4 regions of the Micromonospora sp. NPDC085948 genome follow, and region 3 is predicted to be linked to each of the others. Evidence: riboswitches for the same ligand, from Rfam matches in the RefSeq annotation. Region 3 holds a riboswitch; each other region holds the start of a gene.

Region 1 (3,490 bases), on a different contig from region 3:
TGCGCTTCACCGGCGACTGGGGGATCGGCTTCGAGGGGTGGCGCGGGCCGGCCGTGGTGCTCGGCTTCCTGCTGGTGACCCTGCTCCTCGCCGCGCTGCTGCATCGCTACGTCGAAACCCCGATGATGCGCCGGCTCGCGCCGCGCCGCCCGGCCCGATCGGCGTCCGTCCCCGGACAACGCACGGCCGGAACCCGGGCCACCGGCGACGTCGCCCCCGATACCGGCGGACCCGACCAGACCGACAGTCGATCAACGTACGCGGACACCCGCTGACACCGTCCACCCTGGTCAGGGGGCTCGGCGCGGCGCGCGTCGACACGCCCGCGGTCAATGCGCCCGGGTCGGCACGACGGTAGCGTGGGGACGTGGCTTCCGGTCGCGCTCACCGTGGCCAGGTGGCCGACGGGGCTCCCCATCGCTCTGCTTCCTCAGCGAGGTGCCGACCATGGAGACCACCGTCTTCTACCAGTTCGTAACCGAGGTACCGCAGGCCGCTGCCATCTGGTCGGCCCTGTTCCTGCTGGCGCTCGGCGTGCTCGCCGTGCTTGTCGCCCGGCCCGAAGAGGACCGGCCCACCGCCGACCCGTCCCCGGCCGTGCCGACCGCGCGTGAGGTGGCGGCGGCCGCGATCGTCGACCGGCGCCGGTACGCCGAGGAGGTGGCCGTCGCGGCGGCCGGCGCGGCCCGGACGGCCCAGCGGCGACGCGATGCCTGGCTGGCCAGTCAGGAGCAGGCCGAACGCGCCTGGGCGCGCTACGACGAGGCGGACACCGCCGCGCGCCGCTTCGCGGGGTCCGGGGCGCTGCCCAGCCCGGCCACGCCCCGCACCCCCGCCGAGTACGCCGCCCGGGAGCGCTACCTGCACCGCGCGGCCACGGCGGCGTACTGGCGGGGCGACCTGAGCATGGCGCAGCTCAGCGACGTGTTCGGGCACCGGCACGGCTGGGATCCCCGGCGGCACCCGGTCGAGCAGGAAGCGCTGCTCAGCCGGTCGATCCGGGACGCGAGACGGGCCGACCACCAGGCCGCCGCCAGCGCGGAGCGGGCCGCCTGGCGGGCTGCGGAACTGGCCGCCGAGTCGGCGCGCACCCTTGCCGAGGAGGCGTGCGCGGCAACGGCCCGGCTGCGGCCGAGTCGGGCACCCGCCCGCCGGCTGGTGCGCGGGGCGGCCCGTCCCGCCGTGGTGGCACGCTGGCGCCCGGCCCGCGCGGGTTGAGCCCGATCTGTTGTGTGAGCCCGGTCACGGAATGTGGAATCGGGCGTCCGGCACGTTCGGCGCGATTGTTCCCGGGATTCTGACCGCAGTTTCGGCGACCTGTCCGGTTGTCGCCCACAGGCGTCACCGTAACCGCTTGTCCCATCGAGTCACATCAGCGGCAGAACGCGCAGAAATTGTCGCGCCGATTCGGGTTTACGCAGGTGAACCTGGCTTGGCATGGTGTGAACGGGCCAGTAGTGTCGTCCCGTCCGGTGCGGTAACCGATCGCAACAGGCGACGCCGCGCCGACCCGCTCAATCGTCATGAACGAACCGGGGACCCATCAGTACGTCCGGGGTGAATCCGCGAGCCACGGCCCGCGGTAGGGCGATCTTCCCGCCCGAATCCGTCAGCTAACCCGGTAGGCGGTGTCGGAAGGAGTTCCATCCTCGTGCAGCACCTCTCCACCCCTCGGCTGTTCCCTCGCCTCCACGGCACAGCGGTGCCCCCGCTCATCCGTCCAGTGACGGTGAGCTGACCCCCCGGGTCATCGCCTCACCGCCCGGCCACGCCGGGCGTTCCCCTGAGCGGTTCACCACCCGCGGACCACCGTCCGCGCGATGGCGCCTGCCCGGATACCGGTCCGGCCCCGGTGTGCCGCTCTCCCCCCGACCGTGGAGGACCCCGTGAAGCACACCATGCAGCGTCAGCTCCGCCGCCTCGCGACCGAGCGCCCGTACCAGATCGTCGCCGCCTCCGCCGCGGCCCTCGTGCTCGCCGCCACCACCGGCACCCTGCTCGCCACCGCCGACGACGCGCCGGCCGGCCAGCGCACCGCGACCACTGTCGCCGAGATGCGCACCGACGTCGCCGCCTCCCGGGGCGAGGTGCGGGACGCGTCTCCGTCGGCGAGCGCCGCGCCGAGCAGCGCCGCCCCGGCCACCAGCGCCGCGGCGCCCGCCGCCAAGGCCAGCAGCAACCCGGACCTGACCCGGAAGCCGGAGCGGCCGAAGCCGCCCGCGACAAAGGTGCTCGACTACGAGTACGAGGCGCAGAACACGTACTACAACTGCGGCCCGGCGGCCACCCGCAACGCGCTCAGCGCCACCGGGATCGACCGGACCCAGGAGGAACTCGGCGCCGAACTGGGCACCACCGAGTTGGGCACCAACTCGGCCGAGGACACCACCCGGGTGCTCAACGCCGAGGTGAAGGGCTCCCCGTACCGGACCCGGATGTTCGTCGGCGCGCCCAGCCCGGCGCAGATGGACCGCCTCCAGGCCGACGTCGTCAAGGCCATCACCGACGGCCGCGGCGTGGTCGCCAACGTCGTCGGGGACGCCACCGACACCGACGGCTCCTGGCACTCCTACGGCGGCGGCCACTACATCGCCGTCGTGGGTTACAAGGACAACGGCCGCACGGTACGCATCGCCGACTCGGCGAACCCGGCCGACCCGTCGTACTGGGTCACCACCATCGACCTGGCCAACTGGATCGCCAGCCGGGGCTACTCCGCCTGACCCGGCACGCTGACCGCCACGGGCGCCGTCCCTCACGAGGGGCCGGCGCCCGTCGCGTCCTCCACGGCGGTACGCCCCCGTCGACGACTCTCGTCCCTGGCCGTGAACCGTGGGAGACTGCGGCCGTGGTGGATGAATCGGGTGGTCACGCCGGTCGACGGCCGGTCCTGCTGCTGTTGCACGGCCTGGGGGCCACCGGTGACGTGTGGTTGCCCTGGGCGCCGTACCTGGAGCAACACTGGCCCGGCCGGTGGCTGGCACCGGACCTCGCGGGCCACGGCTGGGCGTCGCCGCTGCCGTCGTACTCCTTCGCCGGCTTCGCCGAGCGGATCGCGCCGGCCCTCGCCCCCGACGACCGGCTCGTCGTGCTCGGGCACTCGCTGGGTGGCGTGGTGGGCCTCGCGTTGGCCGCGCGCGACGCCGGTATGCCGGTGGACGCGGTGGTCGGCTTGGGGATCAAGGCGCTCTGGTCGCCCGCCGAACTGGAACGGGCCGCCGAACTGGCCGCCCGCCCGGTGAGCTGGTTCGCCAGCCGTACCGAGGCGGCCCGCCGCTACCTGCGCGTCTCCGGGCTGGCCGGCCTGCTCCCGCCGGACCACCCGGTGGTGGACGCCGGCCTCCGTCAGGTCGACGGCCGGTGGCGGCTCGCCATGGATCCGAACGCCTTCGCCGTCGGCGAGCCCGACCTGACCGGACTGCTGACGGCGACCGACGTACCGGTGCTGCTGGCGCGCGGCGAGCACGACCCGATGGTCACCGACGCGCAG
Region 2 (3,490 bases), on a different contig from region 3:
GAGCGGACGTGCCGCGCTACGCCGGCACGGTGACGCGGGTGGTGACCGAGCCGTGCCCGCCGCTGCCGGAGAGCCCCGAGGGCACACCCAGAGTCGGCACCGGGCCGTGCGGCACTGTCGACGTCCGCGTGGACGAGGGACCCGCCGCCGGCCAGCAGGTGCAGACACCGGTGCCCGACGGGCCGGGCGCGCCACGTGTCGACGTCGGCGACGAGATCATCCTGGTCGAGTTGACCGATCCGACCGATCCCACGGTCAGCAACTGGAACATCGCCGAGCATCAGCGCGGCACCCCGCTGGTGTGGCTGGCGGTGGTCTTCGCCGCCGCGATCGTCGCGTTCGGCCGGTGGCGGGGGTTGGCCGCGCTCGCCGGGTTGGCGGCCAGCTTCGCCATCCTGCTCACCTTCGTGCTGCCGGGCATCGGCGCCGGCCGGTCACCGCTCCTGGTGGCGGTGGTCGGTGCCGCCCTGATCATGTTCGTGGTGCTCTATCTGACCCACGGCGTCACCGCGCAGACCTCGGTCGCGGTGCTCGGCACCCTGGGCAGCCTGGTGCTGACCGGCGCGCTCGCCACCGTCGCCACCGCGGCGACCCACCTCACCGGCTTCGGCAGTGAGGACGCCACGACACTGTCGATGTTCCAGGGTGACGTGGACCTGCACGGCCTGCTGCTCGCCGGGATCATCATCGGTTCGCTCGGGGTGCTCGACGACGTGACGGTCACCCAGGCGGCCACCGTCACCGAGCTGTCGAACGCCAATCCCGGGCTGACCCGCTTGCAGCTGTACCGCGCGGCGACCCGCGTCGGCCGGGCGCACATCGCCTCCACTGTCAACACCATCGTGCTGGCGTACGCGGGCGCGTCGCTGCCCCTGCTGCTCCTGCTCACCGCCGACGCGCGGCCGATCGGGCAGTTGCTCACCAGCGAGTTCCTCGCGCAGGAGATCGTCCGCAGCGCGGTCGCCACCCTCGGGCTGATCGCCGCCGTGCCACTGACCACCGGGCTGGCCGCGATCGTGACCGCCGCCGGGCGCACCGAGACCACGCCGCCCGCCGAGGTCGCTCGGCCGCGCCCCCAGGCCGACCGGGCGGAGGCGCTGGCCGCCCTCAGCTCACCGCGCACCTCTCGACCCGACGAGCCGGACCAGACGCGGACCCCGCCCCCATCCACCGCCACCGACGGGTGGCCGGAGTCGAACAGGAGCACGGATACGGCATGGTGACACTCCTCAGCGTGACCAGATCGGGCCTCCCCCCTGAGAACCGCGTCACTGGTCACCCAACGCTATGGCGAAATGACACTTTTGGTCGGCATCCAGGCGTAGCTCACCCAGTCGACTCTCGGGTAACCTCGCTGCCGGTTACCGATGAAGGCGCGAAGCGGCGCCTGCGGTGCCACCGCCCAATCGCCAACCGGCGAGCCGGGGACCCAGGTGTGTGGGGTGAATCCGCGTCAGCGGTAGGGGCCACTTCCGCCCCGAACCCGTCAGCTAACCCGGTCGGCGGTCGACGGAAGGGAACATTGTGACGGCACCCCTACGCCGCTGGCTGACACCCGTGGTGGCCGTGATCGCCGCACTGACCGTGCTCGCCGGCCCCCTCCCGGCCCACGCCGCCCCGACGACCCCCACACCGTCCGGGCACGAGGAGGACGACGAGCCCAAGCTGCTCAACGACGTCATCGAGCAGGTGAACCGCGACTACTCCGCCGCCAAGTCCAAACTGGACAAGTCCAAGAAACGGCAGTTGGAGTTGGCGCTGGAGGTGGACCGGGCCAAGGCCGACCTGGACGCGCTGGCGCCACAGGTCGGGCAGATCGCCTCCCAGTCGTACCGGACCGGTCGGATCGGTGCGCTGGCGATGCTGCTCGAGAGCAACGCCCCGGACACGTTCGTGCAGCGCGCCGCGATGCTCGACGAGATCAACATGGTGAACGAGAACAAGCTCGCCGAGGTCAACGCGGTGAAGGCCCGTGCCGAGCAGGCCAAACTGCTCCTCGACACCGAGGTCCGCGAGCAGCAGAAGCAGACCGCCGTGATGGCCAAGCGCAAGAGCGAGGCCGACAAGGCGCTCGCCCTGGTCGGCGGCAAGGGCTTCACCGGCGGCCTGGTGGACGCCACCTCGCCGGTCGCCAAGATCGGCCCGGGTCGCACCGCCGACGGCGACTGGAAGGCGCAGTCCTGTAGCGAGAAGGACCCCACCACGTCCGGCTGCGTCACGCCGCGCACACTGCACGCGTACAAGGAGGTCAGGCGGGCCGGCTTCACCCGGTTCGTCGGCTGTCACCGCAATGGTGGACCGTACGAGCACCCGAAGGGCCGCGCCTGCGACTGGTCGCTCCAGAAGAGCGGCTTCTCACCCTGGCACAACGAGGACACCCGGACGTACGGCAACAACGTCGCCGCGTTCCTCATCCGCAACGCGGACCGGCTCGGCATCTACTACGTGATCTGGAACCGGCAGATCTGGTTCCCGGCGACCGGCTGGAAGTCGTACAGCGGGCCGTCGAACCACACCGACCACGTGCACATGTCGATGCTCTGACCCGCAGCATCCTTCGTCGAGGGCCGTTCCGCGTCGCGCGGGGCGGCCCTCGACGCGTCAGGCGGCCGCGACCGGTTCGGCTGACGCGGTCGGCACGCCGAGCGCCGCGAAGCCGGCCGGCACGGCGGCCACCGGGCGCACCACCCCGGCGGCGAGCCGGTACGACACACCCACCACCGCGCACCGTCCCTGCGCCACCTCGGCGGCCAGCACGGGCGACTGCCCGAGCAGCGCCTCGACGGTCTGCGCGATGTGGATGTCGACGATCCCGTCGATGTCGTCCACGCCCTCGGTCTCGGCCCGGCGCAGGCTGGGCAGCACGGCATCGACGACCGCGCCCAGGTGCCCGGGGGGCTGGGTGCCGGTCGCGACGGTCTCCCGCGCCGCCTGCACCGCCCCGCACGAGTCGTGGCCGAGCACCACCACCAGCGGGGTGCCGAGGACGGTCACCGCGTACTCCACGCTGCCGAGCACCTCCGGACCGGCCGTGTGCCCGGCCGTGCGGACCACGAACAGGTCACCCAGCCCCCGGTCGAAGATGATCTCGGCGGCCAGCCGGGAGTCGGAGCAGCCGACGATCACCGCGAACGGATGCTGCCCGTCGGCCACGGCGGACCGGCGCCCGGCGTCCTGGTTGGGGTGGCGCGGGACCCCGCTGACGAAGCGCTGGTTGCCGGCGGTCAGCTCGGCGTACGCCCGGGCCGGCTCGGTGGGTGCGGACGCCTGGTCGGCGATCCGCTGCGAACCCGGCTGGCCGCCGGGAGTTCCAGGACGACTCATCCCCGCACCTCGTCTTCATGCGTCTGACCTGGTCAGAGGGCTTATCAGCGGGCCGGCGGCGGCGCTGGCTCGGGCTCCACCGTCACACGCACCGTAAGATGCGTCAAGGTATGCGTGATTTAGATTTCATACGTTGACACCGGTTCGACCCCTGGGTGCCGCACCG
Region 3 (3,490 bases):
GGTCGACTCTGGGCGGCATTCGGGCTGCTCGCCGCTCTGATGGTGGTCGAGGCGGTGACCGCCCTGCACACCGGTTCACTCGCCCTGCTCTCCGACGCCGGACACATGTTCACCGACGTGCTCGGCATCGGGATGGCGCTCGCCGCGATCACCGCGACCCGCCGGGCCACCACCGACCCGCAGCGCACCTTCGGGCTCTACCGACTCGAGGTCCTCGCCGCGCTGGCCAACGCCGTTCTGCTCTCCGGCGTCGCGATCTACGTGTTGATCACCGCGATCCGCCGCTTCGGCGACCCGCACGAGGTCGTCGCCGGCCCGATGCTCGTGGTGGCCGTGCTCGGCCTGCTCGCCAACATCGCCGCCTTCGCCCTGCTCCGCGCCGGAGCCCGGGAGAGCATCAACATCCAGGGCGCCTACCTGGAGGTGCTCGGCGACCTGCTGGGCTCACTCGGCGTGATCGGCGCGGCGCTCCTCATCTCCGTCACCGACTGGTGGTGGGCCGACCCACTGGTCGCCGTCGCCATCGGCGTGTTCATCCTGCCGCGCACCTGGCGGCTGGCACGGGCCGCCGTCCGCATCCTGGTGCAGGCCGCCCCGGAGCACCTCCAGGTGACCGCCGTGCACGACCGGCTGGCCGCGGTCCCCGGGGTGGTCGAGGTGCACGACCTGCACGTCTGGACGCTCACCTCCGGCATGGACGTGGCCTCCGCGCACCTGACCATGGCACCCGGCGCCGAGGTCGGCGCGGTGCTCACCGCAGCGCGTACCGCCCTGCACGACGACTTCCGGATCGAACACGCGACGTTGCAGATCGAGCCCGGCGCCGCCTCCGGAGCCTGCGGCTCGATCGAGTGGTGACACTTTTCTCGTGACGACGTACGCACCGTCCGTCACATCGGCTGCAGCCGCCCCACCCGCACCGGTAGGCTCGGTCCCGGCCTCCACCAGGCGGCGCCCTCCAGGCGCCGGTGGCGGCCGCCGCCTAATCGCCCAACCGGGCGAACCGGGGAACCACGTTCCTGGGGTGCATCCGCGTCAGCGGTAGGGATCTTCCGTCCCGAACCCGTCAGCTAACCCGGTCGGCGGCTGACGGAAGGACATGCGCAGTGGCACCAGCACGACCACCCGCCGCCCGACTGGCGGCCCTGATCGTCGCGATGTTCGCCCTCGGCGTCGCGATCCCGGCCGGCACCGCCTCGGCCGCTCCCCCGACCGGCCTGCGGGCCGCCGCCGCACCCGACTCCGACGAGGAGGGCGGCACCCCCTCGCTCCGCGCCCAACTCGAGGCAGCCAGCAAGGGCTACCTGGACGCGAAGCGCGCTCTGGACACCTCCGTGCAGCGGCAGCAGCAACTCGCCACCCAACTGAAGACCATCGAGGTCGAGCTGGCCCAGCGCGACGGCAAGGTCGGTCAGATCGCCGGCGTGGCGTACCGCACCGGCCGGCTCGGCGCGGTGTCGGCGCTGCTCAACAGCAACAGCCCGGAGGGCTTCATGGACCGGGCCGCCGCCCTGGAGGCGGTGGCCGCCAACGAGGACCGGGTGCTGCGCGATCTGCTCGCCACCAAGGACCAGGCCAACCGCACCCGGACCGCCCTGAACGGCGAGATCACCGAACAGCGCAAGCAGGTCGCGGTGATGGCCAAGCGCAAGGACCAGGCCGAACGGGCCCTGACCGTGGCCAACACCCCCAAGCCGCAGCCCACCGCCGACAGCGGCTCCAACCGGGGCACCTCCACCGCCAACGCGAAGGCGGCACCCCGCAACTCGGACGGCTCCTGGCCATCCGAGTCGTGCAGCGTCAACGACCCCACCCCCGCCAACGGCTGCATCACCCCGCGCACCCTGCACGCGCTCAACCAGGCCAAGGCCGCCGGCTTCACCCGGTACGTCTCCTGTCACCGCCCCAGCGGCTCCGGTGAACATCCCAAGGGCCGGGCCTGCGACTTCGCCGCCCAGGCGAGCGGCTTCGGCGGCAACGCCACCGGCGGCGACAAGACGTACGGCAACAACCTGGCCGCGTACTTCATCCGCAACGCCGACCGGCTCGCCGTGCTGTACGTGATCTGGTACCGGCAGATCTGGCTGCCCAGCAGCGGGTGGAAGTCGTACAGCGGCGCGAGCGGGACCCCGTCCACCGACCACACCAACCACGTACACCTGTCGGTCTACTGACCCACCCGACGGCTCCCCCGGTCCGGTCCGGGGGTGATCCACTCGCGGTCGCCGACTCCGGGGTGTCCGGACGACGGGATACCCCGGAGTCGGCGATTGTCGTGTTGATCAGGATGGTGTCGCCGGGCCGGGGTACGTCGCCGGGCGTACCCCGGATGTCGTCGGCGGTCGGACGACCCGGCGCGGGTCGGCGGGCAGCATCGCGGTATGCGTCGGATCCCACCCACCGCCCGCAAGGGGCTCCTCACCCTGCACCTGGTCACCTCGCTCGGCTGGCTCGGCGCCGACCTGGTGCTCCTCACCCTCGGCATCGCCGTGCAGCGGGGCGCCGACCCGGCGGTGGTCTACCCGGTCACGGCGCTGGTCGGCACGGTGCTGTTCGCGCCGCTGAGCGTCCTGGTCTGGCTGATCGGGGTCGCCAGCGCGCTACTCACCCCGTGGGGGCTGTGGCGCCATCGCTGGGTGCTGGCCAAGCTCGTGCTCACCACGGTGATGGTCGGACTGGTGTTGTTCCTGCTCACGCCGAATCTGCGGCACGCCGGTGCGGTGGGCGCCGCCCTCCCCGCCCGGGACCGCGTGGACCTGGTCATCGCGCCGGCGGTGTCGACGACCTTGATGATCATCGCGACGGTGCTGTCCACGTACAAGCCGTGGGGCCGACGTCCCGCCGCCCGACCCGCCCTGGCAGGCCACGGCCGCAACCCGTGACCGCGCCACCACGACCGGGCTGGCGCGACCCGGGCTGACGCGACCGGGCCGCCAAGATCGCGCCGCCAAGATCGCGCTATAACCAGGACGTAGTGGCCTCCCGACGCCCGCAGGCCACTAGATCCTGGATCGAGCACGATCATGAGGCGGGACGGCGGGGCGGGGGCGGTCAGGCTGGGGGTGGTGGGTCACCGGCTCGGTCGAGGGCCGGGCCGAGGCGGGCGGCGAGGGCGAGGTGAGCGGCCCGCGCCTGGCGGAACGCGTACCGGAACAGCGGCGTCGGCGCGGTCAGGGTGATCTCGACGTCGATCCGGACCAGACCCTCCGGCTCGGCGCGCAGTCGCGTGTGGTTGCGCACCGTGGTGGCGGGCCACTGGCGGGCCACCATGACGATCTCGTCGTGCTCGCTGATCAGCACGTCCGCGTGGTACGTGGTCCGGAAGCGCAGTGGGCCGGCCACCAGCCTGTCGTTGATCGTGTAGCTGGCCCGGGCGCCGGGTCGGGGCGGCAGTTGGCGGACCTGGACGATCAGCGGATGCAGTTCGCCCTGTCGGGTCAGGTCGCTGAGCATCGCCGCGGCGTCGGCCAGCGTGCACCGGGCCTGGACG
Region 4 (3,490 bases), on a different contig from region 3:
CTCGACGCGCTGGTCACCGGCACCGAATTCGGGGGTTTTGAGGCCCGCGGCTAAGGTGGTCCGATGCTGCTCTCCGACCGCGACCTGGTCTCCGAGATCAAGGCCGGCACGCTGGGCCTGGAGCCGTTCGAGCCCACCCTGGTCCAACCTTCCAGCATCGACGTACGGCTGGACCGGCTTTTCCGGGTCTTCAACAACCACCTCTACACCCACATTGACCCGGCGATGCAGCAGGACGACCTGACGTCGGCGGTCGAGGTGCCCGACGGGGAGCCGTTCGTGCTGCACCCCGGGGAGTTCGTGCTCGCCTCGACGCTTGAGGTCATCTCGCTGGGCGACCAGCTCGCCGGCCGGCTGGAGGGCAAGAGTTCACTGGGGCGGCTCGGGCTGCTGACGCACTCCACCGCCGGCTTCATCGACCCCGGCTTCTCCGGTCACGTCACGCTCGAACTCTCGAACGTGGCGAACCTGCCCATCACTCTCTGGCCGGGCATGAAGATCGGGCAGCTCTGCATCTTCCGGCTCTCCTCGCCGGCCGAGCACCCGTACGGCTCGGCGGTCTACGGCTCGCGCTACCAGGGGCAGCGGGGGCCGACGCCCAGCCGCGCCTGGCAGCACTGGCGCACCTGGCCCACCCGCTGACCCCGTGAACGACAAGGGCCCGCCGCGACGAGTCGCGGCGGGCCCTTCGGTCAGTACCCCTGATCAGCCTGGACGGCCGTAGCTGTGGATCGGGCCGTCGTCGACCTTCTTCATCTTGACCGGTTGACCGGCCTGCGAGGCGTGCACCACCCAGCCGCCACCGACGTACATGCCGACGTGGTGGATGTCGCTGTAGTAGAAGACCAGGTCGCCGGGGCGCAGGTCGGCCTTGCTGACGTTCTTGGTGACGCGGCTCTGCGCGGCGGCGTTGTGCGGCAGGGACACACCGGCCTTCGCCCAGGCGGCCAGCATCAGCCCGGAGCAGTCGTACGAGTTCGGGCCCTCGGCACCCCAGACGTAGGGCTTGCCGATCTGCGCGCAGGCGAACTTGACCGCCGTGCCCGCGGCGCCGCCGGGATAGCTGCCGGGGCAGGGAGCTGGGCGCAACGGACCGCCGCCACCGCTGCCGTACACCTTGAGGCGCAGCTTCTGCAGCTTGTCGATCTCGTCGTTGATCTGCTTCTTCTTCGCCGCCAACTGAGCCTCGGTACGGGTCAGCTGGGTCACCATCTCGTCGAGTGGCGCCTTCTGCCTGGCCAGCTCGTCGCGCAGGTCGGCCACCTCGCGGACGTCCTGCTGCTGGTTGTGCGCGAAGCGGTCGAGCATTTCGAGCTGGCCGACCACCTCGCTGGGTGACTGGCTGCCCAGCACCGCGTTGACGGTCAGCACGTTCTCGCCCTTGTAGGCGCGTACGGCCAGGGCACTGACCTTGTCCATGGCGGCGTCGACCTGACGCTCCAGCGGGGCGATCCGGGCGGCCAGCGCCTGGGCCTGCCTGCGCTTGTTGGCGAGGTCGATGCGGGTGGCGTTGTGCTGTTCGATGACCGGTTCGAGTTTGTTCCAGTCGGCGTCGATCTGGCGTTCGATCTCGGCGACGGACGGGTCGGCGTGGGCCGCCGTGGCGCTGCCGGTCAGGACGACGGCGACGCCGGCCAGGGCGGCGAGCGCGGTGGTGAAGCGGGACCAGCGTGGGCGCGGCGCGATCGACGGCGGGCCGGCTGCTGCCGACCGCTCGGACGACGGCCGCGGGGCATGGAGTGCCACCGGGGTTCCGTACTCCTTCTTCCTGACCGCCTACCGGGTTAGCTGACGGGTTCGGGCGGGAAGTGGGCGCCCTACCGCAGTGACTGCGGATTCACCCCGGGGGACATGGGTCCCCGGTTCGTTCGGAAACGACTCGGCGGTGTCGGACCGTTACCGCCCGGGCTGGACGGAGCTGCTATCGGGCCGACGAATGACCAGAGTAGAGACGCTTGTTACCACTCCGCAACCCGTGCGGCCGTGACACTCCGTACCGATCGGAAAGGATCACCGGCCGTAGGTGAAGAATTCTTTCCCAACGAGTCGACACATAGAAAGGTATTGACGCGGACTCCCGGACGGCGCGAGGGTGACCTCACCTTCATCCGTGAAATCTAGGGGGTTCGATGCACCATCCAACCCTGCTCCTCGGCCGGCGTGCGCTGCTCGCCGCCGCCGTGGTCGCCGCCGCGACCGCGGTCCCACCACCCGCAACCGCCGCCGCACCCACGGCCGACCGCCAGCAGCGGTACGCCGCCGCGGCGGCCGAGTACGGCGTACCGACCGACGTGCTGCTCGGCGTCTCCTACCTGGAGTCCCGCTGGGACAGCAACGCCGGCACACCCAGCACCAGTGGCGGCTACGGCCCCATGCACCTGACCGACGCCCGACACGTGACCGCCCTGCCCGTGGGCGGCCACCACGACACCGGCACCGAGGACCCGCGTGGCGACAACTCCCGCACCGCGCTGGCACCCGCGCCCCGGCCGGCCGAGGACCCGGCGCCACCCGCCGCCGCCTTGCAGACCGTGGATGCCGCCGCCGCGCTGACCGGCGCGACCCCCGACGCGCTGCGCACCGACGCCGACGTCAACATCCGGGGCGGGGCCGCGCTGCTGGCCTCGTACCAGCGGGAGTTGGGCGCGCCGGTCGGTGCCGGCACCGACCCGGCCAGCTGGTACGGCGCGGTGGCCCGCTACGCCGGCGCGGACAGCGCCGACGCCGCGGCGGCCTTCGCCGACGAGGTCTTCACCACCATCGGCAGCGGCGAGTCGCGGGTGACCGACGACGGCCAGCGGATCACGCTGCCGGCCCGGACGATCCGGCCGCAGCGATCGTGGCTGGACCGGCTGGGTCTGCGTCGGCTCGCCCGCCCGGACGGGCTGGAATGCCCCCGGACCATCTCCTGCGAGTGGATCCCGGCGCCCTACGCGGCGTTCGGCGACGGGGACTACGGCAACCACGACCTGTCCGACCGGCCCGCCCGGCAGAAGATCGAGTACATCGTCATCCACGACACCGAGGGAAGCTGGGCCACCACCCTGCGACTCGTCCAAGACCCGACCTACGTGAGCTGGCACTACACGCTGCGCTCGGTGGACGGGCACATCGCCCAGCACGTCAAGACCAAGGATGTCGCCTGGCACGCCGGCAACTGGTACGTCAACGCCAAGGCGGTCGGGCTGGAGCACGAGGGCTTCGCGGCGCAGGGCACCTGGTACACCGAGGCGATGTACCGGACCTCGGCGAAGTTGGTCCGACACCTCGCGCTGCGGCTGGGCGTCCCGCTGGACCGCCAGCACATCATCGGCCACGACAACGTGCCCGGCACCATCGCCGCGAACGTCCGTGGAATGCACTGGGACACCGGCCCGTACTGGGACTGGAACCACTACTTCGAGCTGCTGCACGCGCCCCGGTTGGACACCGGCACCCCCGCCACCGGTCTGGTCCGGATCGACCCGGACTTCGCCACCAACCAGCCGGC

Evidence for each region. A riboswitch is a leader RNA that binds a small molecule or an ion and turns the genes downstream of it on or off. The one in region 3 is predicted to bind cyclic di-AMP.
Region 1: another riboswitch for cyclic di-AMP. It lies ahead of AB0O48_RS11525 (C39 family peptidase); the one in region 3 lies ahead of AB0O48_RS24975 (hypothetical protein).
Region 2: another riboswitch for cyclic di-AMP. It lies ahead of AB0O48_RS04745 (hypothetical protein); the one in region 3 lies ahead of AB0O48_RS24975 (hypothetical protein).
Region 4: another riboswitch for cyclic di-AMP. It lies ahead of AB0O48_RS13925 (NlpC/P60 family protein); the one in region 3 lies ahead of AB0O48_RS24975 (hypothetical protein).

What each region holds. Positions count from the first base shown of each region.
Region 1 is NZ_JBFBJW010000003.1:413,922-417,411, reverse strand. Features, by position in the region: gene AB0O48_RS11535 (acyltransferase) at 1-275, shown strand, start outside; gene AB0O48_RS11530 (hypothetical protein) at 448-1,218, shown strand; cyclic di-AMP (ydaO/yuaA leader) riboswitch at 1,502-1,643, shown strand; gene AB0O48_RS11525 (C39 family peptidase) at 1,875-2,723, shown strand; gene AB0O48_RS11520 (alpha/beta fold hydrolase) at 2,849-3,490, shown strand, end outside.
Region 2 is NZ_JBFBJW010000001.1:990,587-994,076, forward strand. Features, by position in the region: gene AB0O48_RS04740 (YibE/F family protein) at 1-1,223, shown strand, start outside; cyclic di-AMP (ydaO/yuaA leader) riboswitch at 1,390-1,520, shown strand; gene AB0O48_RS04745 (hypothetical protein) at 1,525-2,544, shown strand; gene AB0O48_RS04750 (carbonic anhydrase) at 2,602-3,324, opposite strand.
Region 3 is NZ_JBFBJW010000011.1:118,620-122,109, reverse strand. Features, by position in the region: gene AB0O48_RS24980 (cation diffusion facilitator family transporter) at 1-858, shown strand, start outside; cyclic di-AMP (ydaO/yuaA leader) riboswitch at 970-1,101, shown strand; gene AB0O48_RS24975 (hypothetical protein) at 1,158-2,174, shown strand; gene AB0O48_RS24970 (hypothetical protein) at 2,382-2,882, shown strand; gene AB0O48_RS24965 (SRPBCC family protein) at 3,052-3,490, opposite strand, start outside.
Region 4 is NZ_JBFBJW010000004.1:322,139-325,628, reverse strand. Features, by position in the region: gene dcd (dCTP deaminase) at 64-642, shown strand; gene AB0O48_RS13925 (NlpC/P60 family protein) at 706-1,746, opposite strand; cyclic di-AMP (ydaO/yuaA leader) riboswitch at 1,760-1,895, opposite strand; gene AB0O48_RS13920 (N-acetylmuramoyl-L-alanine amidase) at 2,130-3,490, shown strand, end outside.